4 regions of the Micromonospora narathiwatensis genome follow, and region 3 is predicted to be linked to each of the others. Evidence: riboswitches for the same ligand, from Rfam matches in the RefSeq annotation. Region 3 holds a riboswitch; each other region holds the start of a gene.
What was found. A riboswitch is a leader RNA that binds a small molecule or an ion and turns the genes downstream of it on or off. The one in region 3 is predicted to bind cyclic di-AMP.

Region 1 (7,803 bases), 1.6 Mb from region 3:
GAGCCGTCGGTGGACGAGATCGACGCTCAGATCGACAAGCAGTGGGAACAGCTCGAACCCACCATCGAGAACTACAACAAGGTCCGCGCCCAGCTCAAGGTCAACATGAAGAAGTCGGCGGATCTCGAACAGAAGATGGTGCCGCTGGAGCTGGAGTCCGCCCTGGCGATGAACCGGGTCGGCGACATCGCCGCCCGCTACTACATGACGGGCCCCTCGCAGGAGCTCGGCGCGCTGCTGGTGAGCACCAAGCCGGGCACCCTCGGCGAGCAGCTCGTCATCCTCGACCGGCTGGCCCAGCAGCAGCGCCAGCAGGTCGCCGGCGTGCTCGCCGTCCGCGACAAGTACAACGCCCAGAAGCAGAAGCTGGACGCCCTGATCGCCACCCAGACCAAGCAGAAGGAAGAGCTGGAGGCGAAGAAGAAGCAGATCAACGCCGAGATCAAGCGGCTGACGGCGATGCTGCCGAAGACGTCGATCCGGGCCGAGGGCTGCCCGAACATCGACGGTGTGGTGAGCAACGCCGCGCGTACCGCGATCAAGACGGCCTGCGGCAAGGTCGGCCGCCCGTACGTGTGGGGCGCCACCGGCCCGAACTCGTTCGACTGCTCCGGCCTCACCCAGTACGCGTACAAGGCGGCGGGCATCTATCTGACCCACTTCACCGGCGCGCAGTGGAAGGAGGGCAAGCCCATCTCCCGCGACGAGGCTCGCCCCGGTGACCTGGTCTTCTTCTACAGCGACCTGCACCACGTCGGGCTCTATCTCGGCGGCGGTCTGATGGTGCACGCGCCACGGACCGGAAAGCCGGTCCAGGTGAGCCAGATCAGCTACCAGCCGGTCGCCGGCTTCCGCCGGCCCTACTGACCCGGGTCGCCGGCTACTGACCCCTTTCGCGCTGCACGAAGGCCCCCGGTCCACGCGGACCGGGGGCCTTCGCCTCGTACCGGGTGCCGCTACCGGGGCGCGTCGACCGCCCCCGGCAGGATCTGCACGTCGTCGAGGTTCACGTACATGACCCGGTGACCGAACTGGATCTGCACGTACTGGTTCGCGCCGCGGACGACCGTCCGGTCACCCGGCACCGAGCCGTCGAACGAGACGGCCCGGTAGTATTCGCCCGGCAGGACGCCGCCGACCGCGTACCGCTGGCCCGCCCGGAGGGTGTACTGCAGCGGGGAGATGGCCTGGTACGGGATGGTGGACGGGTACGCCGCCTGCTCCGGGTAGGCGCGCCCGTACACCGGGATGGTGGTCCTGCCCGCCTTGGGGGTCACCACGAAGCCGTTCGCCCACTTCGCCGTCGGCGCCGAGGCCGGGTTGTGGAACCACGCCTTCTGGCCGAGGTACCAGATCGCCGTCCAGTCACCCTGGACGTCGGCGAGGGCGTACGTCTGACCGGCCGAGGCGCGGGCGCCGTGGTCGGAGATGTACATGGTGTTCGGCGCGCCGTTCGGTTGCAGCCCCAGGTCGTTGACCAGCGGCGCGTCGATGCTCGGGGCGGTACGCAGGATCACCGAGGAGGAGCCGCGCAGCGGGCAGGGCGCGGCCGGCGGCGGCGGAGTCGGGACGCCCGGGGGCTGCCGGTTGCAGCCGGTGAAAGCGGGCTGGTTGCTGGCGTAGTCCGGGTCGATGGTCACCAGGCCGGTGTGCGGGGTCCCGGTTCCCTTGAACGGCGCCTTCATCAGGTCGAAGTAGTGCGACCAGTCCCAGTACGGGCCCGGGTCCCAGTGCATCCCGGCCACGTTTCCGGCGGTGATGCCGGGGACGTTGTCGTGGCCCAGGATGTGCTGACGGTCCAGCGGGATCTGGAAGCTCAGCGCCAGGTGCCGGACCAGCTTGGCCGACGTCCGGTACATCGCCTCGGTGTACCAGGTGCCGTGGCCGGCGAAGCCCTCGTGCTCGATGCCGATCGACTTGGCGTTGACGTACCAGTTGCCGGCGTGCCAGCCCACGTTCTTGGCCTTGATGTGCTGGGCGACGTAGCCGTCCACCGAGCGCAGCGTGTAGTGCCAACCCAGGTAGGTCTTGTCCTGGACCAGGCCCACGCTCGGGCCGAAGTAGCCCTCGGTGTCGTGGATGATGATGTACTCGATCTTCTGCTGGGCCGGCCGGTTGCCGAGGTCGTGGTTGCCGTAGTCGCCGGAACCCGGGCCGTACTTCGCGTAGGGCGCGGGGATCCACTCGCAGGCGAGGCGGACCGGGCACTCCAGGCCGTCCGGGCGCTCGGCGCGACGCAGCCCGAGCTTGTGCAGCCCGGACTGGTCCGGCGTCACCGCCGTGGCGGCGAGGGCCACCCGCTGGCCGTCGTCGGTGGTCCGGCTGGCGCCCTGGCCGATCTGGTCGTACACCTCGTCGGCGAAGGCCGCCGCGGCGTCCTCGGTGTCCGCGCCGGAATACCGGGCCACCGCGCCGTACCAGGCCGCCGGCTCGCTGCCGGCACCGACCGGCCCGCCCAGCTCCTGTTGGTACGAGGCGAGTAGCGCCGCGCCGCCCCGGATGTTGGCGAGGGCGTCGGTGCGCAGCGTCTCCTTCGACTCGCCGGTGAGGTCGGCGGCGGCGTCGAGGGTTTGCAGCGACGCCTGCGGCAGCAGGTCGCCGCTCGGTCGCGCCGCGATCGCCGGGTCGAGAGCGAGCGGCCGGGACTCGTCGCCGCGCGGGTCCTCGTCCTCGTCGACGTGGGCGCTGGACGGCGTCGAGGCGACCTGGGCGGCGTCGGTCAGGTGCATCGGGCCGTAGCCGCCACTGGTGCTGGGCTGGCCCGGGTGGGTGTCCCAGCGGGACTCCAGGTACGAGACGCCCAGCAGGACGCTCTGCGGCACGCCGTACTCCGCTGCCGCGGCGGCGTACTGCTGCTGGCGGTCCTGGTTGTCGGTGGTCCCGGCGGTGAGGGGCGCCGCCGCGGTGGGACCGCTGGTCGCGAGAGCGGTGGCCGCCGCGACGGCGGCGGCCAGCAGTATCCGTCTGCGCGATGGCAGGGCTGAGAGGTGCATCGAACCTCCAGATCAGGATGGGGGTCACTGCGTCCTCACCCTGGCCCCGCGTATGGGCTCCGGTCAATAGCTTTCCAGATAACGATGCGTCCCGAAAGAAACCTTCATAGGAGGGTCACGGCGTCGCGGGTTGCGGATTGATAACGACGATCTCTACTCTGATCTGTCGTCGACCGGTAGGTTCACCGCCCAGCCCGGGTGGTGGCGGTCGGACACCGCCGAGTCGCCTCCGGGCGAGCCGGGGACCCAGGTACGTGGGGTGAATCCGCACCGTGGTGCGGTAGGGCGGCTCCCTTCCCGCCCGAACCCGTCAGCTAACCCGGTAGGCGGTCAGGAAAGAAGGAGTACGGAGCCCGGTGGCACACCATGCCCCGCGGCGACCGTCGGTCCGGTCAATCGACCGGTCGGCGGCTACGCCGCGTCCACGCTGGTCCCGCTTCACCACCGCCCTCGCCGCACTGGTCGGCACCGCCGTCGTCCTGACCGGCGGCGCCACGGCCCACGCCGAACCGTCGGTCACCGAGATCGAGCGCCAGATCGATCAGGACTGGAACAAGCTCGAACCGATCATCGAGCAGGTCAACGCCACCCGCGAAGAGCTTGCCGCCAAGCGCAAGCAGGCCGCCGCGCTGGCCAAGCAGATCACCCCGTTGCAGGCCCAGGTCGACGAGGCCCTCGGGCAGGTCGGCGGACTCGCCGCCGACGCGTACAAGGGCAACAACATCTCCACGGTCAACGCGCTGCTGGGCAGCCGGTCGCCCGGCGAGATCGTCGACAGCCTTGAGCTGCTCGACCGCTTCGCGCACCGCCAGCAGCAGCAGGTGCAGGCCGTGGCCGAACTGCGCGACCAGTTGGCCGCGAAGAAGAAGCCGCTGGACGACATGATCGCCCAACTGGCCCGTACCGAGGCCCAGCTCGCGGCCAAGAAGAAGCAGATCGACGCTGAGATCGCCCGGCTGCAGAAGCTGCGGCTCAAGGTGTACGGCAACGGTGGCGGCGGCCCGCTGCGCCCGGCGCCCTGCCCCGCCGGTTACCCGGGTGGCCCCGCCGGGGTCGCGGTCAAGTTCGCCTGCGCCCAGATCGGCAAGATCTACGTCTGGGGTGCCGCCGGCCCGGACCATTACGACTGTTCCGGCCTGACCATGGCCGCCTGGGCCAAGGCCGGCGTCTCGCTGCCGCACAACGCCCGGCAGCAGCACGACGTCACCCGGCGGGTGAGCCGCGGCGAGTTGCGCGCCGGTGACCTGGTCTTCTACTACGGCGACCTGCACCACGTCGCGATGTATGTCGGCGACGGCTGGGTGGTGCACGCCTCCCAGGCGGGCAAACCGATCACGATGAAACGCGTCGACGACGGCCAGATCAACAGCTACGGCCGCCCCGGCTGACCGGTCCGCGAGGGCTCCCACGTTCGCGGGAGCCCTCGCGCCGTGCTCAGCGGGTGGGCCAGGTGCGCCAGTTCTGCCACGACCGGCTCGGCGTGGGTCCGCGCTGCCCCTGGTAGCGCGAGCCGTAGACCGCCGAGCCGTACGGGTGCTCGGCCGGCGACGAGAGCCGGAAGATGCAGAGCTGCCCGATCTTCATGCCCGGCCAGAGGGTGATCGGCAGGTTCGCCACGTTGGACAGTTCCAGCGTGACGTGCCCGGAGAAGCCCGGGTCGATGAAACCGGCGGTCGAATGGGTGAGCAGCCCGAGCCGGCCCAGGCTCGACTTGCCCTCCAGCCGCCCGGCGAGCTGGTCGCCGAGCGAGATCACCTCAAGCGTGGAGGCGAGCACGAACTCGCCCGGGTGCAGCACGAACGGCTCGCCCTCGGGCACCTCCACCATCGAGGTCAGGTCGTCCTGCTGCACGGCCGGGTCGATGTGCGTGTAGAGATGGTTGTTGAAGACCCGGAAGAGCCGGTCGAGGCGTACGTCGATGCTGGACGGCTGCACCAGCGCGGGCTCGAAGGGCTCCAGCGCGAGCGTGCCCGCCTCGATCTCGGCGGCCAGGTCGCGGTCGGAGAGCAGCATCCGAACACCATAGCGACCGGTACGGGTGACCTGCGTGTCGGACTGCACACTCGTACACGTGTTCGATAGAATGTCCGCATGGCTTCCTGGTCCGAATTCGCCGCCGACGAGCCCCGACTCGCCGACGAGATCCGCCTTCTCCTGCAGCAGTACGGGCCGGGCTTCGGCTACCTCGCCACGGTCCGCGCCGACGGCGGTCCCCGGGTCCACCCGGTCTCCCCGGTCATCACCGACGAGGGGCTCTACTGCTTCGTCATCGAGTCGCCCAAGCGCCGCGACCTCGAACGCGACGGCCGCTACGCGCTGCACTCGTTCCCGCCGGAGGAGCGCGACGACGAGGCGTACGTCGCCGGCTGGGCCCTTCCGGTTACCGACCCGGTCACCGTGGCCCGGGTGGCCGCGCTTGGCCGGGCCGCGCCGCAGGTCGACTGGCGGCTGTTCGAGTTCACCGTCGACGTGGCGATGCTGACCCGGCGCGACCAGGCGACCCACCTCGGGGCGACCCACCTCGGGGCGGGCCGGCCGCAGGTGCGGGTCTGGCTCGACCCGCGGGCGGCCGGCCCGACGCGGCGGTCCGACGTGGCGTCGTCCGAGGCCCGGCGTGGCCGCCACGGCTTCGACACCCGTCGCCCGGCCGCCTGAGCCCCCCAAAAGCCGGTGCCGGCCCCGTCGTCGGACGGGACCGGCACCGTTTTGCCGTGCTGTGCTGGAGCCGTTACGCCGCGCGGTAGGCGTTCCAGGCGCTCAGCATCCGGCTGGCCTGCCCGGGCGTGAACTCGTACATGCACGAGTCGTAGGTGTAGTCCATGAAGTTGTGGATCGGGTCCAGGCCGGGTGCGGTGCAGGTGTCCCGCCCGGTCGGGCACTGGTACGCCGGCGACGCCTCGGCCGGGGTGTCGCTGACCTGGTCACCCTGGCCGCTGCAGCCGCCCTGGAAGGTGTGGTAGAGGTTCAGCCAGTGGCCGATCTCGTGGGTGCCCGTGTCGCCCTGGTTGTAGTTGGTGGCGGTGCCGCCCGGCAGCGACTCGCTCAGCGCGACCACACCGTCCATCTTGTCCAGGGTCTTCTTCGGGAAGGTCGCCCAGCCGAGCAGGCCGTCGCTCAGCTCACCCAGGTACATGTTCAGGGTGTTCTTGCCGCCCTCGCGCAGCGTGGTCTTCATCGACCGCTCCGCAGTCGAGCCGGAGACGATCGGGTACCAGGACGGGTTGGTGACTCGGTTGATCTTCTGGAGCTGGAAGCCGAAGGCGGTCGGGGCGCCGCCGGTGGCCCCGCTGTAGGCCTGGTTCAGCACGCTGATCTGCTGGGTGATCATCGAGTCCGGGATGTTGCCCCCGGCCCGGGTGCTGTCCCGCTGGATGACGTGGACGACGACCGGGATGGTCACGGTCGCCAGCGGCGCGACCCCGGCGCCGACGCGGAACCTGGACCGCTCGGCCAGCGCGGCGGTGAGGTCCGCCTCCCGCTCACGCACCTGCGCGGCGGTCAGCTCGTTCGGGTCGTGCTTGACCTGCGCCCCGGCCTTCACCCGGGCGTCCGAGTGGACGTCGGCCGGCTCTGCGCAGCTTCCCGCCGGGGCGGCGGAGAAGGCCGAAGCGGCCGGGACGACCCCCACCGCGGCGGTGCTGAGCAGCAGCGCGAGGGTCGTCGACGCGACGCCGGCGGTACGCCGGGTCAGCAGGTTGGGACGGAGTCCCATGGGCCCACCTCTTTCTGGCGGCGTGACAGGGGGTGTGTCACGCCGTAGCTGAGAACGTGGAGGTGACGTTACAACCGATCGACACATTTGAAAACGGCCATGTGTTGCGGCCGTGAAACTTCTTCCCGGTTCGATGGGATGCCGTGGTTGCAAGATCGTGTCGGGGGTGGGTTCGCGGCTCGCCGGGTACCTGGGTGCGCGGCGGCGGTGACCTCAGGTACAGTGGTGCCGCCTGCGGGTGTAGTTCAATGGCAGAACATCAGCTTCCCAAGCTGACAGTGCGGGTTCGATTCCCGTCACCCGCTCCACGCGAAAGGCCCTGATCGGGACGCGGATCCCGGTCAGGGCCTTCGGTATTCCGTGCCCAGCGGACCGTGGCCCTGGTGGCCCGATGAGGCCCACCAGGGCTGTCGGCGAGGGGCAACTCCTCGGAACTCACCCGGCGGGCGTCAGGTCGCGTACATGCCGCAGGCCGGGCTGCCCGCCGAGCAGCACCTCGCCGACCGGAACGAACCCGGTACGCCGCAGCACCGCGAGCGAGGCCGGGTTCGCCAGCGCGGCCGATGCGACCAGCCGGTGTAGCCCGTACTCGTCGCGGGCCAGCGCGCAGACGCGGCGTACGCCGTCCTGTGCCACGCCCCGCCCGGCCGCGTGCTCGGCCACCCGGTAGCCCAGCTCGGCGCTGCCCTCGGCGACGTCGACCAGGTTGAACCGTCCCAGCACGGCACCTTCGTCGTCCACCAGGACGTGGAAGTGGCACCCGCCGGTGGCCTGCTCGGCGAGCAGTTTCGCGTGCCGGGCGGTGAACTCGGCGAAATATTCGTCGCCCCGGTCCGGCACCGACCGGGCGAAGTACGCCCGGTTCTCCCGCTCGAAGCGGAACAGGGCGGGAGCGTGGTGGACGTCGAGCCGCTGGAGTTCAGGCATCGCGCCACGCTAGTGGAAACCGCTGTCGCCTACGGCCCCGGCGGGTACCAGCGCAGTTCGACGGTGTTGCCGTCCGGGTCGCGTACGTAGATCGAGGTGGCGTTGCCCCGCGCGCCGAAGCGCGGCACCGGCCCGGTCAGCACGGTGAACACCCCGGAGTCGATCACCTGC
Region 2 (7,803 bases), 1.1 Mb from region 3:
CAGGTGCCCGCCGACGGCCTGGGCGTGCGGGGTGTAGACGTGTCCGGCCGGGGCCGGCGGGGCGGCCGGGCGGGTGGACTCGTCCCAGAGCCGGTGATCGGTCAGCCGTACCCCCGGATCGGGGGTGGGGGTGACGGCGAGCGCGGTGGCGCCGCCGGCCTGGACCGCCTCGCGCTGCTCCTCGGCGGCCCGGGCGCGGCTGCCGGGCTCGACGCGCTCGGCGGCGACCAGCTCGCGGACCGCGGGCGCCACCTCCTGCGCGAAGAGCTGGATCGCGGTGGGGTCGTCGGCGCCGAGGATGAACGTGGCGACGCCGTGGTCCAGGGTGAGCGCGGCCAGTTCCTCCACCCACTGCTCGGGAGGCCCGGCCAGGAAACCGGAGGAGGACCGGGTGAACCGGCCGGAGACGTTGAGCAGCCGCCGCACCGCGCGGGGATCCCGGCCGGCCGCCTCGGCGCCCTCGTCGATCAGCGCATTCAGCTCCGGCAGCTCCGCCGGCCCCTTCGACAGGTACGCCAGCGACGGCAACCAGCCGTCCGCCGCGCGCCCGACCAGCCGCAACATCCGCGGCCTGTACGCGCCCACCCAGATCCCCACCGGGTGCGCCGGCGCCGGCCCCCGCTTCGCCCCGACCACCCGGTAGTGCTCGCCCTCGACCCGGACCATGCCGCGCCGCTCGGCGTCCCAGACCTCGCGGATCACCCGGATCGCCTCGTCGAGGGCGTCCACCGCCTGCCCGGGGGAGAGCCGACGCCCGCCGACCGCCTCGATCGCCTCCCAGAACGCGCCGGCCCCGAGGCCCAGCTCGACCCGGCCCCCGGTGAGCAGGTCCAGGCTGGCCACGCTGCGCGCCAGCACCACCGGCTGGCGCAGGGGCAGGTTGAGCACGTTGCCGGCCAGCCGGACCCGACTGGTCGCCGCGGCCACGAACGACATCAGCGTCCAGGTGTCCAGGAAGCCCGGCTGGTACGGGTGGTCCTGGAAGGTGACCAGGTCGAGGCCGGCCTGCTCGCAGAGCTTGGCCAGTGCCACCACCTGTTCCGGCTGGCCCGCGCTGGGGGTGAGGAAGCCCCCGAAGGCCAGTTCGTGCCCGTAGTCGGTCATGATCCTCCGCCTGCTCGCCGGACCCGGCGGCCGTGCCGGACCTCGCCACGTTAGTCGGTGCCGGCGGCGTCACGTCTCCCGCTCCCGGAACCGGCTGGATCGTTCACGATCTGCCGATTGCAGCGGTATCGATAGATGTCTTACGGGCATAGGGTGCCGTTGAACGGCCTCAGCGTTCCTTCCGGAAGGAGCGACCCGTGATTCGCCGCCGCCCCCTCGGCCTCGCCGTCGTCCTCGTCGCGGCCACCGCCCTGACCCTGCCGGCCCCCGCCACCGCGGCCGGCTACCCGTACCAGGACCCGGCGCTGCCGGTGGCCACCCGCGTCGCCGACCTGCTCTCCCGGATGACCCTGGACGAGAAGATCGGCCAGATGACCCAGGCCGAACGCGGCGCGGTGACCGCGTCCGACGTGGCCACGTACCGGCTCGGGTCGCTCCTCTCCGGCGGCGGTTCCGCGCCCACGCCCAACACCGCCACCGGCTGGGCCGACATGTACGACGGCTTCCAGCGGGGTGCCCTCGCCACCCCGCTGGCCATCCCGATGATCTACGGCGTGGACGCCGTGCACGGACACAACAACGTGTACGGGGCGACGATCTTCCCGCACAACATCGGCCTGGGTGCCACCCGTGACCCGGCGCTGGTGCAGCGGATCGGCCAGGCCGTCGCCGAGGAGATCTCCGGCACCGGTGTCGACTGGGACTTCGCGCCCTGCCTCTGCGTCGCCCGCAACGACCGCTGGGGTCGCACCTACGAGTCCTTCGGCGAGACGCCGGACCTGCCGTCGGCCATGTCCACCCTGGTCACCGGCCTGCAGGGCGGCACGCTCGGCGGGCCCACGTCGGTGCTCGCGACCGCCAAGCACTATGTCGGTGACGGCGGCACCAACGGCGGCGTCGACCAGGGCAACACCCAGCTCGGCGAGGCCGACCTGCGGGCCATCCACCTGCCCCCGTTCCAGGCCGCCGTGCAGCGCGGTGTCGGCGCGGTGATGATCTCGTACAGCAGTTGGAACGGCGTGAAGCTGCACGGCAACCAATACCTGATCACCACCGTCCTCAAGGGAGAACTCGGCTTCTCCGGCTTCGTCGTCTCCGACTGGAACGGCATCGACCAGATCGACGGCAGCGCCGGCTTCACCGCCGCCGAGGTCAGCACGGCGATCAACGCCGGCATCGACATGGTCATGGTCCCCACCGCCTGGAAGACCTTCATCAGCACCCTGCGCGCCGAGGTGCAGAACGGGCACGTGCCGGTGAGCCGGATCGACGACGCCAACCGGCGGATCCTCACCAAGAAGTTCGAGCTGGGCCTGTTCGAGCGGCCGTACACCGACCGGAGCTGGACCCCGACGGTGGGCAACGCCGCGCACCGGACGCTCGCCCGGCAGGCCGTCCGTGAGTCGCAGGTGCTGCTCAGGAACACCGCCGGGATCCTGCCGCTGGCCCCGGACAACAACAAGATCTTCGTTGCCGGCAAGAACGCCGACAACATCGGCAACCAGAGTGGGGGCTGGACCATCTCCTGGCAGGGCGGGTCGGGCACCGTCACCCCGGGCACCAGCGTCCTCCAGGGCATCCGGGCAGCGGTCGGTCCGACCACGACGGTCACCTACAACCAGCGCGGCACCGGCATCGACCGGACCTACCGCGCGGCCGTCGCCGTGGTCGGTGAGACGCCGTACGCCGAGGGCCAGGGCGACCGCGCCGGCAGCATGAGCCTCGATCGGGAGGACCTGCGAACCATCGCGACGCTGCGCAATGCCGGCGTGCCGGTGGTCGTGGTGCTGATCTCCGGCCGGCCGCTGGACATCGCCGCCGAGTTGCCCAACTGGACCGCGCTGCTGGCCTCCTGGTTGCCCGGCACCGAGGGTGGTGGCGTGGCCGACGTCCTCTTCGGCGCGTACGCGCCCACCGGGAAACTGCCGATGACCTGGATGAACTCGGTCAGCCAGCAGCCCATCAACGCCGGCGACGGGCAGGTGCCGCTCTTCCCGCAGGGGTACGGCCTGACGTACTGAACGGCGGTGTTCGCGGCGTTGTAAGGCACCTTCGGACGGTGCGCAACTCGACCGGCGACGCCTTCGCTCGGCCGGGTGAAGAACTTCACAAGAAGTGGGCGATCATCCGAAACCGTCCCTAACGTCGTTTGCGTTCGCGATCGCGGACACCACGGGCCGGTAACGCCTAATCCCGCCACCGGCTCGTGGTACCTGGACCTCAGGCGGGAGCGGGGGACCCACATGTTCCTCGGTGCTCGACACCTCGGGGTGAAGCCGCCGATCCGGCGGCCGGGCTCCTCGGCCCGAACCCGACAGCTCACCTCGTCGGCGTGGAGGAAACCCACATGGCAACTGAACAAACCGCACGTCACCGACGCCTCACCCGGCGCAGGGTCGCCGTCGGGGCGCTCGTCGCCGGCGCCGCCACCGGTGCCGCCGCGATCCTCGGGCCGGCCGCGCCGGCCAGTGCGTCCAGCGTGAACTGGGACGCCGTCGCGCAGTGCGAATCCGGCGGCAACTGGCACATCAACACCGGCAACGGCTACTACGGCGGACTCCAGTTCTCGAAGGGCACCTGGAACGGCTACGGCGGGCAGCGGTACGCCAGCCGTGCCGACCTGGCCACCCGCGGTGAGCAGATCGCCGTCGCCGAGAAGGTCCTCGACGGGCAGGGTATCGGCGCCTGGCCGGTCTGCGGCCGCAAGGGCGGCTCGACGAAGCACTACTCGTCCACGTCGGAGTCCGCCGACCACCGGTCCCCGAAGAAGGCGAAAAGCGAGCGGGCGTCGCGGCACGAGCAGTCGACCAGCCGAGGCCACCGGCGTACCGCGCCGAGCACCGGCGGCACCGGCAGCTACGTGGTCAAGCGCGGTGACACCCTGTCCGAGATCGCCGAGGCGCGCGACATCACCGGCGGCTGGCACGCGCTGTACGAGCGCAACCGGCGGGTGGTCGGTGACGACCCGGGCCTGATCTTCCCAGGCATGCGCCTGCGGCTGTCCTGATCCCGTCGTGGGGCGGCACCCTGCCGTCCCCGCGATCGGCGCTGACGCATGCGGAGAGTGGCCACTCCCGGCGGGGTGGCCACTCTCCGCATGGCAGCGGCGCGGGGCGCACCGACGTGCCCGGCCGGGTCGGCGCCGTCGGGCGTGGTTGCTAAGGTCACGGTGCTCCGGAAAGACGTGAAGAAAGCGCGGCTATGACCAACGACCCGTTCTCCGCGGCCGCTAGCCTCGACGAACTGCTCACCCAGACCCAGCAGGCGCTGTCCTCGATGCGTTCGCGGGCCGCCGAGCAACCCGACGGCGACCCGGGGCGGTTGCTCCGCGCCGAGGGCTCCGCGGCCGACGGCCGGGTCCGCGCCGTGGTCGTCCAGGGTGGCCGGCTCGAGTCCGTCGCCGTCGACCCGGAGTTGGCCGAGGCGGGCATGGCGGCGGTCTGCGGGCACGTCGTGGTGGCCGTCAACGCCGCCCTCGCCGACCTCGACGCCCAGGTCAGCGCCTCGGCGCGGGCCGACGTCGACGCCCTGGCCGTGCGGCTCGGCGGGCTGCAGGAGCAGTCGGTACGGCAGATGGAGCTGTTCAGCCGGGCGATGGAGGACGTGATGGCCCGACTCAACCGGGGCGGCGACACGGGCGCCCGGGCGGAGCGCTGAGGCGAGCGGCGTCCCGCTCCGGGACGGTGGCCAGCCGCTCACGACGCCTTCGAGACGGACGAGACACGGCTGACGAAGCGGCCGGCCGTCGGGAGGACGACGACCGGCCGCTTCGTCGGTGATCAGGAGAGGTCGACCGCCGTGTCGTCGATGACGAAGGAGGTCTGCAGCGAGCTGTCCTCCGCGCCGGTGAACTTGATGGTGACGGTGGTGCCGGCGAACGACGAGAGGTCGAAGGACTTCTGCGCGTAGCCGGTGTTCTTGTTGAGGTTGGAGTAGGTGGCCAGGGTGGTGCTGTTCGCCTGGAGGGTCAGCTTGTCGTAGGCGGTGGTCGTGGTCGACTCCGCGGTGTCGATGTGCAGCCAGAAACTGAGGGTCGCCCGGCAGCCGGACGGGATCGTCACCGACTGCGACAGGGTGTCGGTGTGGGTGGTGCCGTAGCCGTCCAGCCACGCCTTGTACGAGCCGCCGTGCGCCGCCTGGCCGGTCGAGTTGGTGATGACGCCGGAGCTGGCGGTCCAGCTCACGTTGCCGGACTCGAAGCCGGGGTTGGCCAGCTTCTGGCCCGAGCAGCCCGCGGGCGGGGTCGTCGAGGAGCTCGGGGTCGGCGTCGGCGAGCCGCTGGTGCAGGTCGGGTCACCGGACTGCGCCGGCACGCTGACCGCGTCCCAGGCGGCCTTGACGGTGTTGAACTCGGTGCAGCTGCTCGGGTAGAGGTTCTTCGCCGCCTGCAGCGTCCAGGTGCGGTACTTCAGGTACGACGAGGACGTGGTCTTCAGCAGCATCGCGTTGTACATGATCTTGATGGCCGGCTGGATGCCCAGGCCGGTCACGGTGCTGCTGTTGCAGGTCGGGCTGGTCGGCTGGCCGTTGGTCGGGTTGCTGCCCATGGCCAGCAGGTAGAACCAGTGGTTGCCCGGGCCGGCCGCCTTGTGCACCTCGGTGCTGGGGATGCTGCTGGAGTAGCAGTTCGGGTCGCCGAGCGCCGACGGGTTGTACATGTTGCGGATCGGGCCGCTGCCGACCAGGTTGATCTTCTCGCCGACGAGGAAGTCGGGAGCGTCGTACGCCGCCGGCTCGTTGGCGAACCACTCGGTCGCGGCGCCGAAGGTGTCGGCGACGAACTCCTGGGTGCCGCTGCCGGAGATGCCGCCCGGGGTCTTGTCGTCGATGCCGTGGCCGATCTCGTGGGCCACCACGTCGAGCGAGCCGATCCACTGGCCCGCGGTGTTCTTGCCGATCTGGACCTGGGTGCCGTCGTAGTAGGCGTTCTGGTCGTTCAGGCCGACCCGGATCGGCCACGCGCCGCCGCTGCCGTTGGCGCCGTTACGGCCGAGCCACTGCGACAGCATCTTGTGCTCGGTCTGCGCCGCGAACAGCGCGTCGACGCAGCCGGTCTCCTTGTTGGTGGCGGTGCCGTTGCCCCAGGTGTCGGTCGACTTGCTGAACGTCGTGTTGTTGGCGGCGTCCTGGCAGCTCTGGTTGGTGACGTTCGGGTCCTTCATGGAGTACGTGCTGCCCGACAGCGTGGTGTTGAGGGTGAGCGGGCTCGGCCCGTTCCACGCGCCGGTGCCGGTGCCGTACACGATGTGCTCCTGCGTACGTAGCACGGTGCCGGTCAGCGCGTCGACGTCGACGGTGAGCCGGCTCGGGCCGTCGGCGTCGGTGCCACGGACCGTGGTCTCCCAGGCCAGGGCCGGTTGGGCGCCGAGCGTGTAGACGACCAGCTTGGTGCCCTCGACGGTGTCGACGGTCTTGAGCTGGGCACGCGCGGTCTTCGCGGCGGCGGCCGAGGTCAGCTTCGGAGTGGTGGCGAGGCTGCCGATGCTCCGCTGCTGGGCGACGGAGGCGTACTTCAGGTTGCCGGTCGCGTCGGTGGCCAGGACGAAGTCGCCGCCGACGACCGGCAGGCCCTTGTAGGTGCGCTCGTAGGGCACGTACTGGGTGCCCTCGGAGGAGATGACCTCCTGCTGCACGAACGCCTCGTCGGCGCTGGTGTGCAGGTAGGCGGGTCGGCCGGCGACCAGCGCGCTGGCCGAGTTGGCGGCGAGCGCACGGGCCTGGGCGGGGTCGGGGCGAGGACTGGAGGGCGCGGCCTGCACGGCCGCGGCGGTGCCGGCGGCGATCAGGCCGGCCGCGGCCGCGCCCGAGAGCACGGCGAGGCGGGGTGAGAGCTTCAAGGGGGTGTGCTCCTCTGTTTCTGGCCACGCGGAGCCCGGTCGGGGGCGCGTGGCGTGATGTGGCGAGGCGAGGTGACGGTCGGTCTCCGGAGCTGCCGGCGTGGCCCCGGTTCGACAGATCGACCGTCCGAGCCGCCGGGGGTCGGCGGACTCGCTGGAGCACAATCACACGGCCCCGGTCGGCGAGCAATGGGTGAGTCGAGCAACCGTCCCTGTCGATCGTCAGCCGAAGATCCCGATCCGGCGAAGCCATGATCTTCAATAGCCCCTGATCAGGGCTGATGTTCTCCTCGGTGGACCGCGGCTGTCCGAATTGCGGTCAATGCCGCTGTCTGCTGATGGCGCGTACTCGGCCATCGGTCAAGATGTCGATCAGGTGTGACCCGTCCGGGTCGTTCGCCTGGCCGAACGGGTGGCAGGCGGTCGTCCCTGGCGGTAGGTACACCTCTCCGTTCGACCGAGAGTGCGGGGGTGGGAATCTGACGACCACTTTCGTCTGCCTTGAAGAAAAGTAGTCACAGGGGCGACGAAAGCTATGGACAGGCTGAGTGGAAGTTAGTAAGGTCAAGCCCTATCAATATGTTTCGTCGAGATGAACTATCGGCACGGTAGCTCTCGACTGTGGGACTTCGGGCGGCGCAACACGTTCGGAGGCCACGACCGGCCAGGAATGGCCATCCCCGGGTCAACGCCACCACGGCGATCGGGCGCGGCACGCGCCACGGGTCGACCGATGTCCGTACCCGACGAATCCAACAGCTCTGACGCACCGCCCTGCCCGGCGAGCGGCGGAACCGGCCCGCCGCCGGCGGCAGGGTAACCAACCCACCACTTCGGACGGTCGTGGCTCACGGCCACGGCC
Region 3 (7,803 bases):
GCTGGGGCCGCTGCACTTTCCGGTCACCTACCAGGCGGACGTGCTGGTCGCCACCGAGGACGAGGTGGTGACGGTGGCCCGCCAGCAGCCCGCCACCACGGTGCGTAACCACACCCGGCTGCGGGACGAGCCGGGCGGCGTGGTGCGCATCGACGTCGAGATCACCCTCTCCGCCCCGGCGCCGCTGTTCGGGTACGCCTTCCGGCAGGCCCGGGCGGCCCACCTCGGCCTCGCCAGCCGGCTCGGCGCCACCCTGGAGGAACAGGCGGGCTGAGTCAGCGCCGTCGCCCCGCCGCCACCGGACGGCGGGCCGCCGGGTTGGCCGGGCGCAGCTGTCCCCACGGCTTGTAGGTGGACAGCACGGTCATGACGATCAACAGGGTGCTGGAGACCGTCGGCGGGATGATCAGGTCCAGCCGGTCCCGGGTGGCGAGGTCCGGCCCCAGTTCGCCGAGCCGGCGCACCGTCGGGGTGAGCAACAGCAGCACCAACCCCAGCATCGCCGTGGTGATCGCGAACTTCACCAACACCCAGCGCCAGCGCAGCAGGCCCCACGGGGTGAGCAGCGCGCTGGTCAGCCCGACCAGCCAGACCAGCACGCTCAGCGGGGCGAAGAGCCAGGTGGCCAGCAGGCCCGCGGCCGGGTAGACCACCTCGGGGTCGGCCCCGCGCAGTCCGGCCACGCCGAGGGCGAGCAGCACCAGATCGGCGCCGAGCCAGCCGAGCGAGGTGACCAGGTGCAGGGTGAGCAGGGCCTTGCGCCCGGCGGGAGAGAGTCGGCTCATACCCCGATGCTCGGTCGTCGCCGGCCCGGCGTCGTGGGGCGCGCGGCGACATCCGGCGTACGTCGGTGGGCGTAGCCGGTCCGCCGGCGGCGGGCTCAGTACACCGACAGGTGCACGTGGTTGGTGTGGTCGCTGGACGGGTCGCCGTTGCCGCCGCTGTACGCCTTCCACCCGCTGCTGGGCAGCCAGATCTGCTTGTACCAGATCACGTAGAGCACGGCGAGCGGGTCGGCGTTGCGGATGAAGTACGCGGCCAGGTTGTTGCCGTACGTCTTGTCGCCGCCGGTGGCCACCCCGCCGAAGCCGTCCTTCTGCGCGGCGAAGTCGCAGGCCCGGCCCTTCGGGTGTTCGCCGGAGCCACTGGGCCGGTAGCAGGAGACGTACCGGGTGAACCCGGCCGCCTTGGCCTGCTGGAGCGCGTGCAGCATGCGCGGGGTGATGCAGCCGTTGGCCGGGGTCGGGTCGTTGACGCTGCACGACTCCGCGGGCCAGGAGCCGTCGGCGTTGCGCGGGGCCGGGGTGGCGTTGGCGCGGGACGTGCCCTGCACGCTGCCGCCGTTGGCGGTGGTGCTGGCGGCGGCCCGCCTGTTGGCCACCTCCAGCGCGCGTTCGGCCTGTTCCTTGCGCTTGGCCATCACCGCGACCTGCCGGCGCTGCTCCTGGATCTCGCCGTTCAGCGCCGCCTGGGTACGGGTTGCCTGGTCCCGGGTGTCGATCAGGTCGCGCAGTGCGCGGTCCTCGTGCGCGGCGACCTGTTGCAGGGTGGCGGCCCGGTCCATGAAGCCCTGCGGGCTGCTGCTGTCGAGCAGCGCCGCGGCGGTGCCGAGCCGTCCGCTCCGGTACGCGACCCCGGCGATCTCGCCGACCTTGGCGTCGCGTACGCCCAGCTCCTCGTTGATCGTCTTGAGCTGGGCGGCGAGCTGCTGCTGCCGCTTCACCGACTGGTTCAACGCCGCCCGCGCCTCCAGCCAGCCCTTGCTGGCCGCGTCGAGCTGGGCGCGCAGCGCCGGGGTGCCGCCCTCGTCGTCGCCGGGCGCGGCGGCGAGCAGGCCGGTCGGGGCGGTCGCCGAGGCGGGGGAGACCGGCGCGGTCGCGATGCCGAGGGCGAGCGCCGCGACGAGCAGGGCCGCCAACCGGGCGGCCGTCCGTCGTGCAGGTGGCATTCCAGGTGTCCTTCCGTCAACCGCCGACCGGGTTAGCTGACGGGTTCGGGACGGAAGATCCCTACCGCTGACGCGGATGCACCCCAGGAACGTGGTTCCCCGGCTCGCCGAGCTGTGGCGATTAGGCGACGGCCGCCACCGGCGACGCGCTGCGCCACCTGCGGAGACCGCGACTGAGCCTACCGGCCGGGCGCCGATCGGGCCGCCAAGGCGGGGACCGAAAATCGGAACGAAGCCGGCACAGATGAACAATAGCCACTTGGATTTAAGTTTGCCCTAATTACCACTCGACCGGGCCGCACGCTCCGGCCGACGCTCCGGGTTCGATCTGCAACGTGGCGTGATCGATCCGGAAGTCCTCGTGCAGGGCGGCCCGTGCCGCGGCCAGCACCTCGCCCACCTCCGCGTCGGGAGCCACGGTCAGGTGCGCCGACGCCACGTCCATCCCGGAGGTGAGCGTCCAGACGTGCAGGTCGTGCACCTCGGCGACGCCGGGCACCGCGGCCAGCCGGTCGCGTACCGCGGTGACCTGGAGGTGTTCCGGGGCGGCCTGCACCAGGATGCGGACCGCGGCCCGCCCGAGCCGCCAGGTCCGGGGCAGGATGAACAACCCGATCGCGACGGCGACCAGCGGATCGGCCCACCACCAGTCGGTGAACACGATGACCAGCGCGGCGGCGATCACGCCGAGCGAGCCCAGCAGGTCGCCGAGCACCTCCAGGTACGCCCCGCGCAGGTTGATGCTCTCCTGCGCGCCGGCCCGCAGCAGCGCGAACGCGACGATGTTGGCGAGCAGGCCGAGCACCGCCACGGCCAGCATCGGCCCGGCGAGCACCTCCGGCGGCTCGCCGAACCGGCGTACCGCCTCGACGAGCACGTACGCGGCGACCGCGCCGAGCAGGATCGCGTTGGCGAGCGCGGCCAGCACCTCCAGCCGGTAGAGCCCGAAGGTGCGCTGCGGATCGGTGTTGGCGCGCCGGGTGGCGGTGATCGCGGCGAGCGCCATGCCGATGCCGAGCACGTCGGTGAACATGTGCCCGGCATCCGAGAGCAGGGCCAGTGAGCCGGTGGCGAACGCGGTCACCGCCTCGACCAGCATCAGGGCAGTGAGCAGCCCGAACGCGGCCCAGAGCCGACCTTGGTGGCGGTGTGCGGCGTTGGTGACCGTGCCGCTGTGGTCATGACCTGCGCCCACGCCCACACCCTTTCGTCCCGCGACCCGCCCGGGCACAATCTATGCTCACATCGCTATGTATGCAAGTGATCGTCCGGGCGACGGGAAGCGCCGGCTCGGGCGCCCGCGGCCACGCCGCGACCGCAAGCCGTCGTCAGCGCACCGGGTCGAGCGTGGTGAGGCGCTGGGTGGCCCGGGACAGCGCCACGTAGAGCGTCCGTACCCCCGAACCGGGATCGGCCCGGATCTCACTCGGCGCCACCAGCACCACCCCGTCGTACTCCATGCCCTTGGCCTGGAGGCTGGTCACCACCTGGAGCCGGCCGCCGCCCAGGTCGCCCAGCCAGCCGGCGACCTCGTCCCGGCGCGGCACCGGCGTGATCACGCCGACCGTCCCCTCGACCTCGGCCAGCAGCGCGTCGGCCGCCGCGACGGTCGCGGCGGGCAGCTCGGCGACGGGCACGGTCCGCTCCACCGGCGGCACCCCGGTGGAGCGCACCGCGGTCGGCAGCGCCAGGTCCGGGTAGCGCCGGCGGATCTCCGCCGCCGCCACCGCGAAGATCTCGGCCGAGTTGCGGTAGTTGGTGGTCAGCTCGTAGCGGGACCGGCGCCGCCGCCCGAGCGCCTGGTCCCGGGCCCGGGTCAGCTCCTCCGGGTCGCCCGTCCAGGCGGTCTGCGCCGGGTCGCCCACCACCGTCCAGGAGGCCAGCCGGCCGCGCCGGCCGATCATGCGCCACTGCATGGGCGAGACGTCCTGCGCCTCGTCGACCACCACGTGGGCGTAGTCGCGGTAGTCCTCCGGGCGTTCCCGGGCGGCGGCCCGGGCCGCCCGCTGCCGGTCGGCGAACGTGCTCAGCTCGCGGACGCCCCCGGCGAGCTGGAACGGGTCGCGCTTCGGCTTCGTCCGCTGCACCGGCTTGCCGAGCAGCGCGTCCAGCTCGTCCAGCAGGGCGATGTCCGCGATGGTCAGCCCCTCGGTGTCCAGGGTCCGGTACGCCTCGGTCAGCAGCCGGATCTCGCCGGCGGCGAGCACGCCGCCCGCGTACCGGCGCAGCCGCTCGGGGCGGGCCAGCCAGCCGAGCACGTGCCGCGGGTGCAGCCGTGGCCACCATGCCTTGAGGAACTCCCGGAACTCCGGCCGGTCGATGATCTCGTCCTCGAACGCGGGCTGCTCCGGCAACCGGCCGATCCGCAGCCCACGGGCCTGCTTGTACAGGGCGGCGAGGACGGCGTCGAAGCCGGCCCGGCGCACCTCGTTGCGGCGCGCGCCACGGGACAGCGTCCGGTCCCGGATCGCGTCCAGCTCGGCCCGGCCCAGCCGGAGCAGTTCGCCCCGGTAGAGCAGGCGCAGCTCGGTGGGGGAGTCCGGGACCGCGTCCCGGACCGCGCGTTCCAGCACCCGGCGCATCCGCAGCGACCCCTTCACCGCCGCCACCTCCGGCGGGTCGGTGCGGGTCGCCGACATGCCCCAGAAGAGCGAGCCGAGCGAGTGCAGGGTGGCGGTCTCCTCGCCGAGCGAGGGCAGCACCGAGGCGATGTACTCGACGAACACGCCGGACGGGCCGACCACCAGGATGCCGCCGCCGGCGTACCGGGCCCGGTCGGAGTAGAGCAGGTACGCGGCCCGGTGCAGCGCCACCGCGGTCTTGCCGGTGCCCGGGCCGCCGGAGACGATCGTGACCCCCGAACCGGGCGAGCGGATCGCCTCGTCCTGCTCCCGTTGGATGGTGGCGACGATGTCCCGCATGCCCCGCCCGGTGGCCCGGGACAGCGTGGCGAGCAGCGCGCCGTCGCCGACCACCGCCAGGTCCGGCGGCGCCGCCTCCGGGTCCAGCAGGTCGTCCTCGATCCGGGTGACCCGCTCCGCCGACGACTGGATGGTGCGCCGGCGTACCACGCCCATCGGGTCGGCCGGGGTCGCCTGGTAGAAGGCGGCGGCGGCCGGCGCCCGCCAGTCGACCACCAGCGTCTCGGCGTTCTCCCCGCGTACGCCGAGCCGGCCCACGTGCAGCACCTGCCCGGTACGCAGGTCGAGCCGGCCGAAGACCAGCCCCTCGTGCTCGGCGTCCAGCACGTGCCGGCGCTGTGCGGCGTGGAACACCATCGCGTCCCGCTCCACCAGCGCGCCGAAGTTGCCGACCCGGGCCAGCCGGTAGCCCTCCCGCTCGGCCTCGGCGGCCGACCGGCGCAGTTCCGCCAGGCGGGCGTACACCCGGTCGAGATGTCGCTGTTCGACGGCGATCTCCCGGTCCAGGGTGGTTTGGTCGCTCAAGGCGGGGGCTCCTGTGGTCACGCGGCGGGTACGACGGGCTGAATGAGGGTACGGGCCGTCGTCGCGGCCGTTGTCGCGGCCATGCCGGTGCCCGGGCTCCGCCGGTGCCGGATGCCCGTTATCCGGGCGTTCCCACCCCGTGGTCGGCCGTTCCCCTCGCCGCCACCGACCGCGCGGTCAGCCTGTCCGGCCCGGCCGGCGCGGTCAGCCGGACTGGCCCGGCCGGCTCGGTGAGAGCCCGGTGGAGCACCGCGGCGAGGGCCTGGTTCACCTCGTCCGGGCGCTCCATCATCAGCATGTGGCCGGCGCCCGGACAGACGGTCAGCTCGGCGGTGGGCAGCGCCGCCGCGATCGACCGGGCGCACGGCGGCGGGGTGAGCCGGTCCCGGTCGCCGACCAGCGCGGCGGCCGGCAGGTGGCCGAGCGCGGTCAGGGTGTCCAGCCGGCGCTGGGCACCGATCGAGGCGCGGAACCCACCGATCGACCGGAGCGAGGCGTGTGCCACCGCCGAGGTGACCAGCCGGATGTCGGCCGGGTCGCACCGGTCGCCGAAGAGCAGCCAGCGGATGCTCGGACGCAGGGCGCGCAGCAGCGCGTGCGGGGGACGCCAGGAGCCGCAGCGGGCCAGCACCCCGGCGCCGGTGGTCTCGGCGAGCCGGATCAACCGGGCGATCCGGGGCGAGATTCCGTAGACCGTGTGGGTGTGCCCCTCGGCGGTGGTCGACACGAACAGCAGCCCGGCGACCCGGTCGGCGAAGTGCCCGGGGTGGCGGTGGGCGTACTCCATCACGGTCATCCCGCCCATCGAGTGCCCCACCAGCACGACCCTCCCACGCGGGGCGATCTCGTCCAGCACCGCGGCGAGGTCGTCGCCGAGCTGGGCCAGGGTGGCCGTACGCAGCGCCATGCAGCTCGACCGGCCGTGCCCACGGGCGTCGTACGCCACCACCCGCACCCGGTCACCGAACCGTGCCCGCAGCCCGGCGAGCTGGCGGTGCCAGCTACGCCCGTCCAGCGTCCAACCGTGCAGCAGGACCGCCGTGATCTCGGCGTCGACCGGCCCGGACGCCGCCACGTGCAGGCGTACGCCGTCGGGTAGCCGTACCTCAAGTTCCTCCGGCATCGGTCCACCTTCCCAGGCCCACCGGTGTCGCACACCGGGTAACCCGGCGGTGACGATCCGGCTACCCGCCAATCACAGCACGGCAACCGCTCAGGTGAAAGATTCCCGCGTGCCGTGCCGGCCGAACCGGCGGCGGAGACGACGAACCGCCCGCCAGGCGACCTGGCGGGCGGTTCGGGTGACGCGGTGCGGGGCTCAGCCCTCGAAGACGCCGGCCTCGACGAGACGCTTCTCGGCGGCGTCCCAGCCGTGCTCCGGGTAGGCGGCGGCGAGGCTGTTGAGCTCGGCGCGGACCTTGGCGGCGTGGCCGGCCGCGGCCAGCGTCCGGATCTCCTCGACGAAGGCCTCGGAGTCGGTGCGCAGGTGCGCGGTCTTGCCGTTGGTCAGGTTGCGCACGTAGGCGTGCTTGCCGCCGTTGAGCGGGATGAGGTACTTGAACTCGCCCAGCACGCTGAGGGCGCCACCCTGGCCAGCCTGGCCGGCCCGGACTGACGCGCGCGCGGTCTTAGAGGTGTTGCTCGCCACGGAGGTACTCCTTGCAGACGTACGGGAGGACTGAAACGTCCGGGGGCTTGGTGCGGGTGACGTCCGGGTGGGCGTCGGCCCGCGAAGATTGTGCGGCGGCACAGAACCGCCCAGAGAACTGTACACGACCTCGACGCCTGGCTGGTCGTCGCGCCGTCACGGTGGTCAACGGGGTCAGCCACCCGGGTATTTCCCGCCGACCGGTAGCGGCGAATTTTCCGATTCGCTGGCGTACCATCCGTCACACCGGTCATCATGTGTTGCGGGTGCCACTCTGGTGGACGAGGTCGTAGGGGAAGACGCACCTCGCTCTCCGGGAGGTCACCGTGCAAACGCGTGGCGTCGTATACGTCCACTCAACCCCGCTCGCCGTGTGCTCACACGTCGAGTGGGCGATCGCGCGCGTCCTCGCCGCGCCGGTCAACCTGCACTGGACGGCACAGCCCGTCGAGCCCGGCGCGCGCCGGGCCGAGTGCGGGTGGACCGGTCGCCCGGGGACGGGCGCCGAGCTGGCTGCTGCCCTCCGGCAGTGGCCCATGATCCGTTTCGAGGTGACCGAGGAGCCGAGTCCGGGCGTCGACGGCGAGCGGTTCATGTACGTCCCGGGGCGGGGCCTGTTCCGGGCCACCGTCGGCGCGGCCGGCGACATTCAGCTCGGCGAGGACCGGCTGCGCGGCATCCTGGCGTCCGCCCGTGCCCCGGAGGCGCTCGCGCACGCCCTCGACAAGGCGCTCGGCACCGCCTGGGACGCCGAGCTGGAG
Region 4 (7,803 bases), 3.2 Mb from region 3:
GCCCGGGCCGGCGTGGAGATCCCCGCCGAGAAGTTCGTCGTGGTCGGCCGCCCCCAGGTCGAGGCGATCGAGGTACGCCGGGAGCCGACCCCCGGCCCGGCGCAGCCGACCGTGCTGTACACCCCCACCTGGACGGGGCACCACGCCGACGCGAACTACTGCTCGCTGCCGGTCGCCGAGACGGTGCTCCGCCGGCTGCTGGACCGGGGTGCCACGGTGATCCTGCGGCACCACCCGTACACCGCGCAGAACCCGGCGTCGGCCCGGCAACTGGCCCGGCTCACCGAGCTGCTCGCCGCGGACCGGGCGAGGACCGGCCGGGCGCACCTGTGGGGCCCGGCGGCCACCCGGGAGCTGACCCTGACCGAGTGCGTCAACCGCGCCGACGTGCTGGTCTCGGACGTCTCCGGAGTGATCTCCGACTGGCTCTACTCCGGCAAGCCGTACGCGGTCACCGACATGGGCGCCGACGGCGAGCACTTCGTCGAGCGGTTCCCCCTCGCCGGCTCGGGTTACGTGCTGCGCCGGGACATGTCCAACGTGGACGAGGTGCTGACCGAGCTGCTGGACACCGATCCGAAGGCGGCGGCCCGCTGGGTCACCCGTACCCGCTACCTGGGCGACTTCCCCGCCGAGTCGTACGCCGAGGCGTTCCTCGACGCCGCCCGCCGGCAGCTCGGACCGGGCTGGACCGCGCCGGCCCCGCGCGGCGCCGACGCGGTCGCGCCGGACGGCTCGCCGCTGTCCCCCACCGCCTGATCCACCCTCACCTCCGGACCGCCCCGCCGCCTTCGGCGGGGCGGTCTTTCGGTGTGCGGAAGATCACCGCCATTCAACGATCGTTGTAAATATTGAACATCATCATCATACTTGCTCCCGGGCAGCCCACCGGCGCAATGTCGCCGGCCCTACCGGCGATGCGGTCCGCCGCACGCCACCACCCCTCGTCCACAGGAGCACACATGCCAACCCTCCTTCGTCGACTCGCGATCTGGCTCGGCGCGCTCGCGCTCGCCGTGGCGGCCGCACTGACCGGCCCGACCGCCGCCCAGGCCGCGGCACCGGCCTGGCCCCTGCTCAGCAACGGCTCGACCGGCGCCAACGTCACCACCGCCCAGTACCTGCTGCGCCACCGCGGCTACAGCCTCACGGTCGACGGCCAGTACGGCGCCGGCACCACCTCCGTGGTGAAGTCCTTCCAGTCGGCCAACGGCCTCTCCGCCGACGGCCAGATCGGGCCGCAGACCTGGGGCAAGCTGGTGGTCACTCTGAGCGCCGGAGCCAACAACGACGCGGTCCGCGGGCTGCAGACCTCACTCAACAAATACGGCTACGGCCTGGCCGTGGACGGCGACTGGGGCCCCGCCACGACCAACGCCGTGAACAACTTCAAGTCCGCCCGTGGCCTCTCCGGCGGCTCGGTCGACGCCACCACCTGGCAGTACCTGACCGGCGGCAGCGGCGGCGGCACCGGCAACTACCGCCTCATCATCGGCAAGTCGGTGCTGCCCCGCAGCGAGTACGACGACCCGCACCACGACTACCCGGCGATCGACCTGCCCACCGTGACCGGCACGACCACGTACGCGATCACCTCCGGGACGATCGGGCACGTGGGCGGCAACTGCGGCCTCGGCATCGGCATCACCGGCGACGACGGCGCGTACTACCTCTACTGCCACCTGAACTCGCGCTCGGTCGCCGCCGGCTCCCGGGTCAGCGCCGGCCAGGTCCTCGGCTACACCGGGGCCACCGGCAACGTGACCGGCCCGCACCTGCACCTGGAGGTCCGCGTCAACGGCGCCAACCGCTGCCCGCAGAACATGCTGTTGGCCATCTACGACGGCGTCACCCCACCCGCCCCGTCCGCCCTGCCCGCCACCGGCTGCACGTACTGACGGCAACCCGCGGTCGTGATGTCGTCGCCCCGTCCACGGGGCGACGGCGTCACGGCCGGTCGGGCGACGCGAACGGCGCGAGCAGGTCGAGAACGGCGGCCGCGTCCTCGACGTGCGCGTTGTGGCCGAGCCCCGGCAGGGTCGTCACCGGCACGCCCAACTCCTTGAGCTGCGCGTCGGTCACCATCGGGTCCTGCTCACCCCGGGCCAGCAGCACCGGCACGTCGGTCGCGGCGAGCAGGTCGGGCAACCGCGGCTCCCCCACCGCGAACGCGGCCGGGTCCATGGCCAGCCGCCAGCGGCCGTCCTCGCGGCGCAGCCCGGCGTCCACCACCGGATGGTCGGGGGCGAAGAGCCCGGCCAGCCCGGCGACCCGCAGGTAGCGGCGGGCCGCCTCGTCCCGGCTGGCGAACCAGGTCACCGGCCGTTCGGCCAGCTCGCGGGCCTTGTCCAGCTCGGTCGGGGACCAGGCGACCTTGATGCCGAGCCCGATCACCGCGTCGACCGGCAGGCCCCGTGTCCGCGCGGCCAGCGCCAGCGCCACCACCCCGCCGAGCGAGTGCCCGAGCACCACCAGCCGGTCGCGGGGGCCGAGCCGGTCGGCTACCGGGCCGAGACCCGCCACCACCCGGTCCGCGAGGTCCTCGAAGGAGTACGCCGGCAGCGGCGGCGACCAGCCGTGGCCGGCCAGGTCGGGGGCGAGCCAGCGCCCCGCCCAGCGGCTCTCCAGCAGCGGCGCCCAGGGCAGCCACACCTCGCCGGTGGCGCCCAGGCCGTGCAGCAGCAGCAGATGGCGGGTACCCGTCTCGTCGGCCATACGGCGCAGTGTCGCATCGGACCGGCCACCCGCGCGAGACACCGCGCATACGAGGTCGGGCACCGGCTCGGAGGAGCCGGTGCCCGACGGGGGGAGGGGTGCGATCAGGCCGAGTAGCCGCGGGTGGCGGCCCAGTTCGCCAGGTTGATGGTGGTGATCCAGTAGGACGGCACCGCCGGGTTGGCCGAGTCGGCGATCTTCACGGCCCGGCCGTCGTCCTGGTAGCCGACCACGGCGATGTAGTGGCCGCCGGGGAACGAGTGCCAGCCGCCGTTGGTGTCGGTGGCGGAGCCGGCGATGTTGACCACCACGCCCCGACCGTCGGTGACGGCCTTGACCACGTCGGCCTGGAGCTGGTCCATCTGGGCCGGGGTCGCGGCCTGGCCGGGGATCATGTGGGTCCGGTACGGGCTGCCCTTGACCATCTGATTCAGACCCCGGGTGGTGTCCTCGGCCGAGTTGGTGCCGTTCTCACCGGCGTTCAGCGGCACGGCCATCGCGTCCTGGGTGGTCTCGATGCCGCTCGCGCTCAGCGCGTTGCGCACCGCGGCCGGGCCACAGTTCCAGTAGGCGGTCTGCGCCTGGTAGTTGTAGTCGAGGACCTTGGTCGACGGCGGCGTCGGCTTCGGCTTCGCCGTACGGGTCACGTCCGGGTCCGCCTTGGCCTTGCTCGGCGACTCCGACGCGCTCGGCGAGTCGGACGGCGACGCGCTCGGCGAGTCCGACGGCGACGGGGCGGCGACGCGCGCCTCGCCGCGGCTGGCGACCTCGCCGAGCCGGGGGGCCAGCTCGGCGACGGCGGCGGTGTGCTCCTGACGGGCGGGCGCCTCATCGGCGCTGGCCAGCGCGGCACTGGCGCCGCCGGCGAGCACGAGGGCCGCCGCGGAGCCGGCGACGATCTGGTAGGGGCGCTCGGTCGCGAGGCGCCCCAGCTGACGCTTCAGGTGGTGCTTCACGTATTCCTCCACGAGGGCCTGAGCGGCGCACGCCGACCCGACGCGCGGACGGGGTCACGCGCGTTGCCGGGCGGGGTGGCCGCAGGAACGGGCAGCGCCGGTGAGCCGGGCTGCGGGGGCGGTTGCCGGAACTCGGTCGCCGGTCAGGCGAGCGAGGGCACCGCGGCTCCGTGGAGGCGGGGGGAGGATCGGGGGGAGGTTGGCACGAGGATGGCACTCCTTCCGTGGCCGCCTACCGGGTTAGCTGACGGATTCGGGCGGGAAGTACGCCCTACCGCGGGCCGCAGCTCGCGGATTCACCCCGGTGTTGCACTGGGTCCCCGGTTCGCGAAGATCACGATTAAGCGGGTCGGTACGGCGTCGCCACCTGCGATCGAAAACCGCACCGGACGCGCCGACACTACCGGTGGGCTCGCCTCCTGCCAACCGCTCCGACCTGCTTAAACATCGGAATTACCGGCGCCGACCGGAACAGCTCGCAACTGATGTGACTCAATGGGACAGGCAGTTATCCCGTAACCGCCGGGCAAGAATCGGACACCGCACCGATGATCGTTCCGGAATTGCGGGAGTCGATCGCCCGCACTGATCCGGATGACCGTTTCCGGGCAGACAGTGACGGGACTCACCGAACTTGGGTAACGATTCAGCCGACCCGTGCCGGGCGGAAGCGCGCGGCACCGCCGGCCGGCACCGCCGCACGGGTCGGGGCCACCGGCTCGGCACGGCGTACCGGGGCCGGCCCGGGGCGCAGCGCCTCGGTGGCGGCGTACGCCTCCAGGGCCAGGGCGCGGGCCGCGTCGGCGGCCAGCTCGGCGTCGCGCCAGGCCCGCTCCTCCCGCTCGGCGGCGGCCCGCCAACCGGCCCACCGGCCGTCGCGTACCACGCGGGCCAGGACGATCTCCTGCTCGGCCGGGTGCCGGCGCGGATCCCACCCGTTGCGGTGGGCCAGGACGTCGGCGAGCTGGCGGGCCGACAGGTCGCCGTGCCAGTGGGCCACCATCGCGGCGTGGTGCAGCCACCGTTCCCGGGCCGCGTACTCGGCCGGCGTGCGCCGGGTACGCGGCTCGGGCAGCACGGCGGCACCGGCGAGACGCCGGGCGCCCGCCTCGGCCTCGTCGTACGCCCGCCAGGCCCGGTCGGCCGCCGCCTGGGCGGTCAGCCACTGCTCACGGCGCCGGCGGGCGGTCTGCGCGGCCCCGGCGGCGGCCACCGCCACCTCGTCGGCGTACCGGCGCAGGTCGGCGTGGCGGGCCGCCTCCTCGGCGGCCGGGTCGGGGGCGTCCTCCACCGGAACGTCCCGTTCCGGCCTGGCGACGAGCGCGGCCAGCAGGCCCAGGGCGAGCACGAGCAGGGCCGACCAGATGGCGGCGGCCTCGGGGATCTTGCTGAGGAAGTGGTAGAGAACGGTCTGCTGCATGGTCGGCACCTCACGGGAACGATGTGACGGAGAGGTCCGCACCGGCCCGAGTGCGGGCGCGACCGGTTACGGGCGCCGTCGGGCGGGTGCGGGGTGAGGTTCGGTCGGTACGGCGAGGGCGGGCCGCGGCCCGCGGGTCGTCAGCGGGTGGGCGGGGCCCGGGAGCCGACGGTCGCCGGGACCAGCCCGACCAGGGCGTGCTGCCGGTCGGCCGGCAAAGCCACGGCCAGACGCGACGCCACCGGATCTGGCGCACCGACCGGCCCGACCTGCCGGCAATCGCTGCCGGCCCGATCGACCGCACCGGCCCGGTCGGCGGCACGGTCCCGATCGGCGGCACCGGCCCGGTCGGCGGTGCCGGTCCGGTCGGCGGTGCCGGTCCGGTCCGCGGCACCGGTCCAGCCGGTGCTGCCTGCTCCCGGCCCGACCCGAGCCGCCGAGCCCGGCGCGGAGTCGGCGGTGCCGACCCGGAGGGTCAGGGCCTCGACGGGGCCGGCGGCGAATCGGGGAGCGGCCTGCGCGGTCGCGGCCGGGCCGACGGGCAGCGCGGCCGCGCCGAGCGAGCAGGCGACCAACACGGCCAGGCTGGCCAGCGTGCGGGCCCACCAGCGCGCCACCCACCACACGGGACAGGTGAGCGCGATCGGAAGCACGGCTCCAACCTACCGCCGATGCCGCGGCGCCGCACCGCCGCCGGGCGTGTCGCGTCCGCGCGGATCCGGGCACTGACCAGGATGGACGGCCGCGGCGCGGGGCATCGGGCGGGTGGCGTGCGGCTCGGCCCGGGTCGGGCCGCGCGGCGTGCTCGACCGACCTGGGTCGCAGTCCGCATCACCGTGCACCAGATGGAAGGCCGGCGCCCCCACGCGCCGGACGGGCGAGCGGGACGCCGCCCGCTCAGCCCGATGGCGTAGGATTCCGGCTCCTGCACGGAACGGGAACCGTACTGCCGGCCGGTCGGGCCGCCCCCGGTCCCCGCCGGGCACGCGGTGCCCGGGACGGAAGGTGGACACCCCGGATGCACCAGCGGATCCTGCTGCGCGCCCGCAAGGGCCCGTTCGACGTACTCACCGCCGAGGAGACCTACGAACGGGACTGGATCGGCAAGAACACCGGCAACCTGGTCTTCAGCCACGCCGCGCACAAACTGCTCGCCACCTCGGCTGCGGAGATCACCCCGTCGCGGTTCCGGGCGGACCCGCGCGAAGCCGACGAGATCAACGAGAAGTACGACGTCTTCGTGATCCCGCTGGCCAACGCCTTCCGCCGCGACTACACGGACCAGTTGGCCGCGATGACCCGGCTGATCGAGCGGCTGAAGATACCGGTGGTGGTGCTCGGGGTCGGGGCGCAGACGGACGTGGACGGCGACCGGGAGTTCCTGCGCCCGATCGACGAGACGGTGAGCCGCTTCTGCCGGGCGGTGCTCGACCGCTCGCACAGCATCGGCGTACGCGGCGAGATCACCGAGGACTACCTGCGTACGCTGGGTTTCTCGGCGGTCGAGCAGATCGGTTGCCCGTCGATGTTCCTGCACGGCGACAGCCTCCGGGTCGAGAAGACGAAGGCGTCCCTGGGCGTCGAGGACCGGCTCGCGTTCGTCATCTCGCCGTACGTCCGGGCGTTGTCCCCGCTCGTCCGCCACCACCACCGGCGCTACCCGAACGTGCGCTACGTGGCGCAGGACCTGTACACCCTCGGCACCCTGCTCTACGGCGACGCACCGCACCTGCGCGGCAAGACCAACGACATGCCGATCCACACCTCGCACCCGTTCTTCGTCGAGGACAAGGTGCGGATGTTCATGGACCCGTGGCCCTGGATGGAGTATCTCGCCGGCTTCGACTTCGCCTTCGGCACCCGGATCCACGGCACCATCACGGCGCTGATCTCCGGCACCCCCGGATATCTCCTCGCCCACGACTCGCGCACCCTGGAGCTGGCCCGCTACTTCGACATCCCGCACCGGCCGCTGCGCGACGCGCCGGACGACATCGACGCCGCCCAGCTCTACGCGGAGGCCGACTACACCGCCCTCAACGACGGCCACAAGGAGCGCTTCTCGCGGTTCACCGGCTTCCTCGCCCGGCACGACCTCGGCCTCTCCTTCGCCGACGGGGACAGCGCCACCCGCTTCGACCAGCGGGTCCGCGACATCGTCTACCCGCCGGCGGTCCGGCCGGCGTCCGCCTGCACGTCCGAGGAACTGCTGACCCGCCTCGAGTTCGTGCGGGACGAGAACCGGACGCTCCAGCAGAAGCTGAAGGCGCTCCGGGCGCAGCCGCTGCGCGAGCGGGTCCGGCAGGCCGTCGGCGGCCGGGTCCGCCGGATGCTGCGCCACTGATCGTCGTACGCCTGTTCGAACGCGGGGTAGGATCGGCGGCGTGTCCGACCTCGCGTACCAGCCCTCGATGCTCGACTTCGCCGCGCAGGGGCCGACCCTGGGCCCGCTCGCCGGCCGGTCGCGCCGGCACGAGTTGAGCCGGGACGCCTGGGTCGACCACCTGCCCGGCTGGGTGCGCGGCTCCGACGCGGTGCTCGACACGCTGCTGCGCGACGTGCCCTGGCGGGCCGAGCGCCGCACCATGTACGACAGCGAGGTCGACGTCCCCCGCCTGCTCTGCTGGTACGCCGCCGGCCGGCCACTGCCCCACCCGGCGCTCACCGAGGCACGCGCGGCGCTCACCCGCCACTACGCGGCCGAGCTGGGCG

Region 1: it holds a riboswitch for cyclic di-AMP, as region 3 does, so the genes downstream of both, GA0070621_RS23900 (C40 family peptidase) here and GA0070621_RS16600 (coiled-coil domain-containing protein) in region 3, are expected to answer to the same signal.
Region 2: it holds a riboswitch for cyclic di-AMP, as region 3 does, so the genes downstream of both, GA0070621_RS12195 (LysM peptidoglycan-binding domain-containing protein) here and GA0070621_RS16600 (coiled-coil domain-containing protein) in region 3, are expected to answer to the same signal.
Region 4: it holds a riboswitch for cyclic di-AMP, as region 3 does, so the genes downstream of both, GA0070621_RS02995 (C39 family peptidase) here and GA0070621_RS16600 (coiled-coil domain-containing protein) in region 3, are expected to answer to the same signal.

Annotation. Positions count from the first base shown of each region.
Region 1 covers NZ_LT594324.1:5,452,312-5,460,114, forward strand. The annotation lists gene GA0070621_RS23890 (C40 family peptidase) at 1-867, shown strand, start outside; gene GA0070621_RS23895 (N-acetylmuramoyl-L-alanine amidase) at 957-2,993, opposite strand; cyclic di-AMP (ydaO/yuaA leader) riboswitch at 3,200-3,337, shown strand; gene GA0070621_RS23900 (C40 family peptidase) at 3,350-4,381, shown strand; gene dcd (dCTP deaminase) at 4,428-5,006, opposite strand; gene GA0070621_RS23910 (pyridoxamine 5'-phosphate oxidase family protein) at 5,085-5,648, shown strand; gene GA0070621_RS23915 (zinc metalloprotease) at 5,722-6,705, opposite strand; tRNA gene GA0070621_RS23920 (tRNA-Gly) at 6,940-7,013, shown strand; gene GA0070621_RS23925 (GNAT family N-acetyltransferase) at 7,141-7,632, opposite strand; gene GA0070621_RS23930 (VOC family protein) at 7,662-7,803, opposite strand, start outside.
Region 2 covers NZ_LT594324.1:2,759,765-2,767,567, reverse strand. The annotation lists gene GA0070621_RS12205 (LLM class flavin-dependent oxidoreductase) at 1-1,104, opposite strand, end outside; gene GA0070621_RS12200 (glycoside hydrolase family 3 protein) at 1,302-3,125, shown strand; cyclic di-AMP (ydaO/yuaA leader) riboswitch at 3,279-3,452, shown strand; gene GA0070621_RS12195 (LysM peptidoglycan-binding domain-containing protein) at 3,452-4,111, shown strand; gene GA0070621_RS12190 (hypothetical protein) at 4,306-4,761, shown strand; gene GA0070621_RS12185 (M4 family metallopeptidase) at 4,884-6,941, opposite strand.
Region 3 covers NZ_LT594324.1:3,896,443-3,904,245, reverse strand. The annotation lists gene GA0070621_RS16610 (SRPBCC family protein) at 1-274, shown strand, start outside; gene GA0070621_RS16605 (hypothetical protein) at 276-785, opposite strand; gene GA0070621_RS16600 (coiled-coil domain-containing protein) at 881-1,948, opposite strand; cyclic di-AMP (ydaO/yuaA leader) riboswitch at 1,955-2,086, opposite strand; gene GA0070621_RS16595 (cation diffusion facilitator family transporter) at 2,229-3,143, opposite strand; gene GA0070621_RS16590 (HelD family protein) at 3,277-5,394, opposite strand; partial or broken gene GA0070621_RS16585 (alpha/beta fold hydrolase) at 5,606-6,517, opposite strand; gene GA0070621_RS16580 (hypothetical protein) at 6,713-7,042, opposite strand; gene GA0070621_RS16575 (DUF3145 domain-containing protein) at 7,369-7,803, shown strand, end outside.
Region 4 covers NZ_LT594324.1:653,592-661,394, reverse strand. The annotation lists gene GA0070621_RS03010 (CDP-glycerol glycerophosphotransferase family protein) at 1-759, shown strand, start outside; gene GA0070621_RS29755 (peptidoglycan-binding protein) at 963-1,898, shown strand; gene GA0070621_RS03000 (alpha/beta fold hydrolase) at 1,948-2,715, opposite strand; gene GA0070621_RS02995 (C39 family peptidase) at 2,820-3,683, opposite strand; cyclic di-AMP (ydaO/yuaA leader) riboswitch at 3,886-4,028, opposite strand; gene GA0070621_RS02990 (hypothetical protein) at 4,318-5,091, opposite strand; gene GA0070621_RS02985 (hypothetical protein) at 5,232-5,744, opposite strand; gene GA0070621_RS02980 (polysaccharide pyruvyl transferase family protein) at 6,110-7,435, shown strand; gene GA0070621_RS02975 (alpha-ketoglutarate-dependent dioxygenase AlkB) at 7,476-7,803, shown strand, end outside.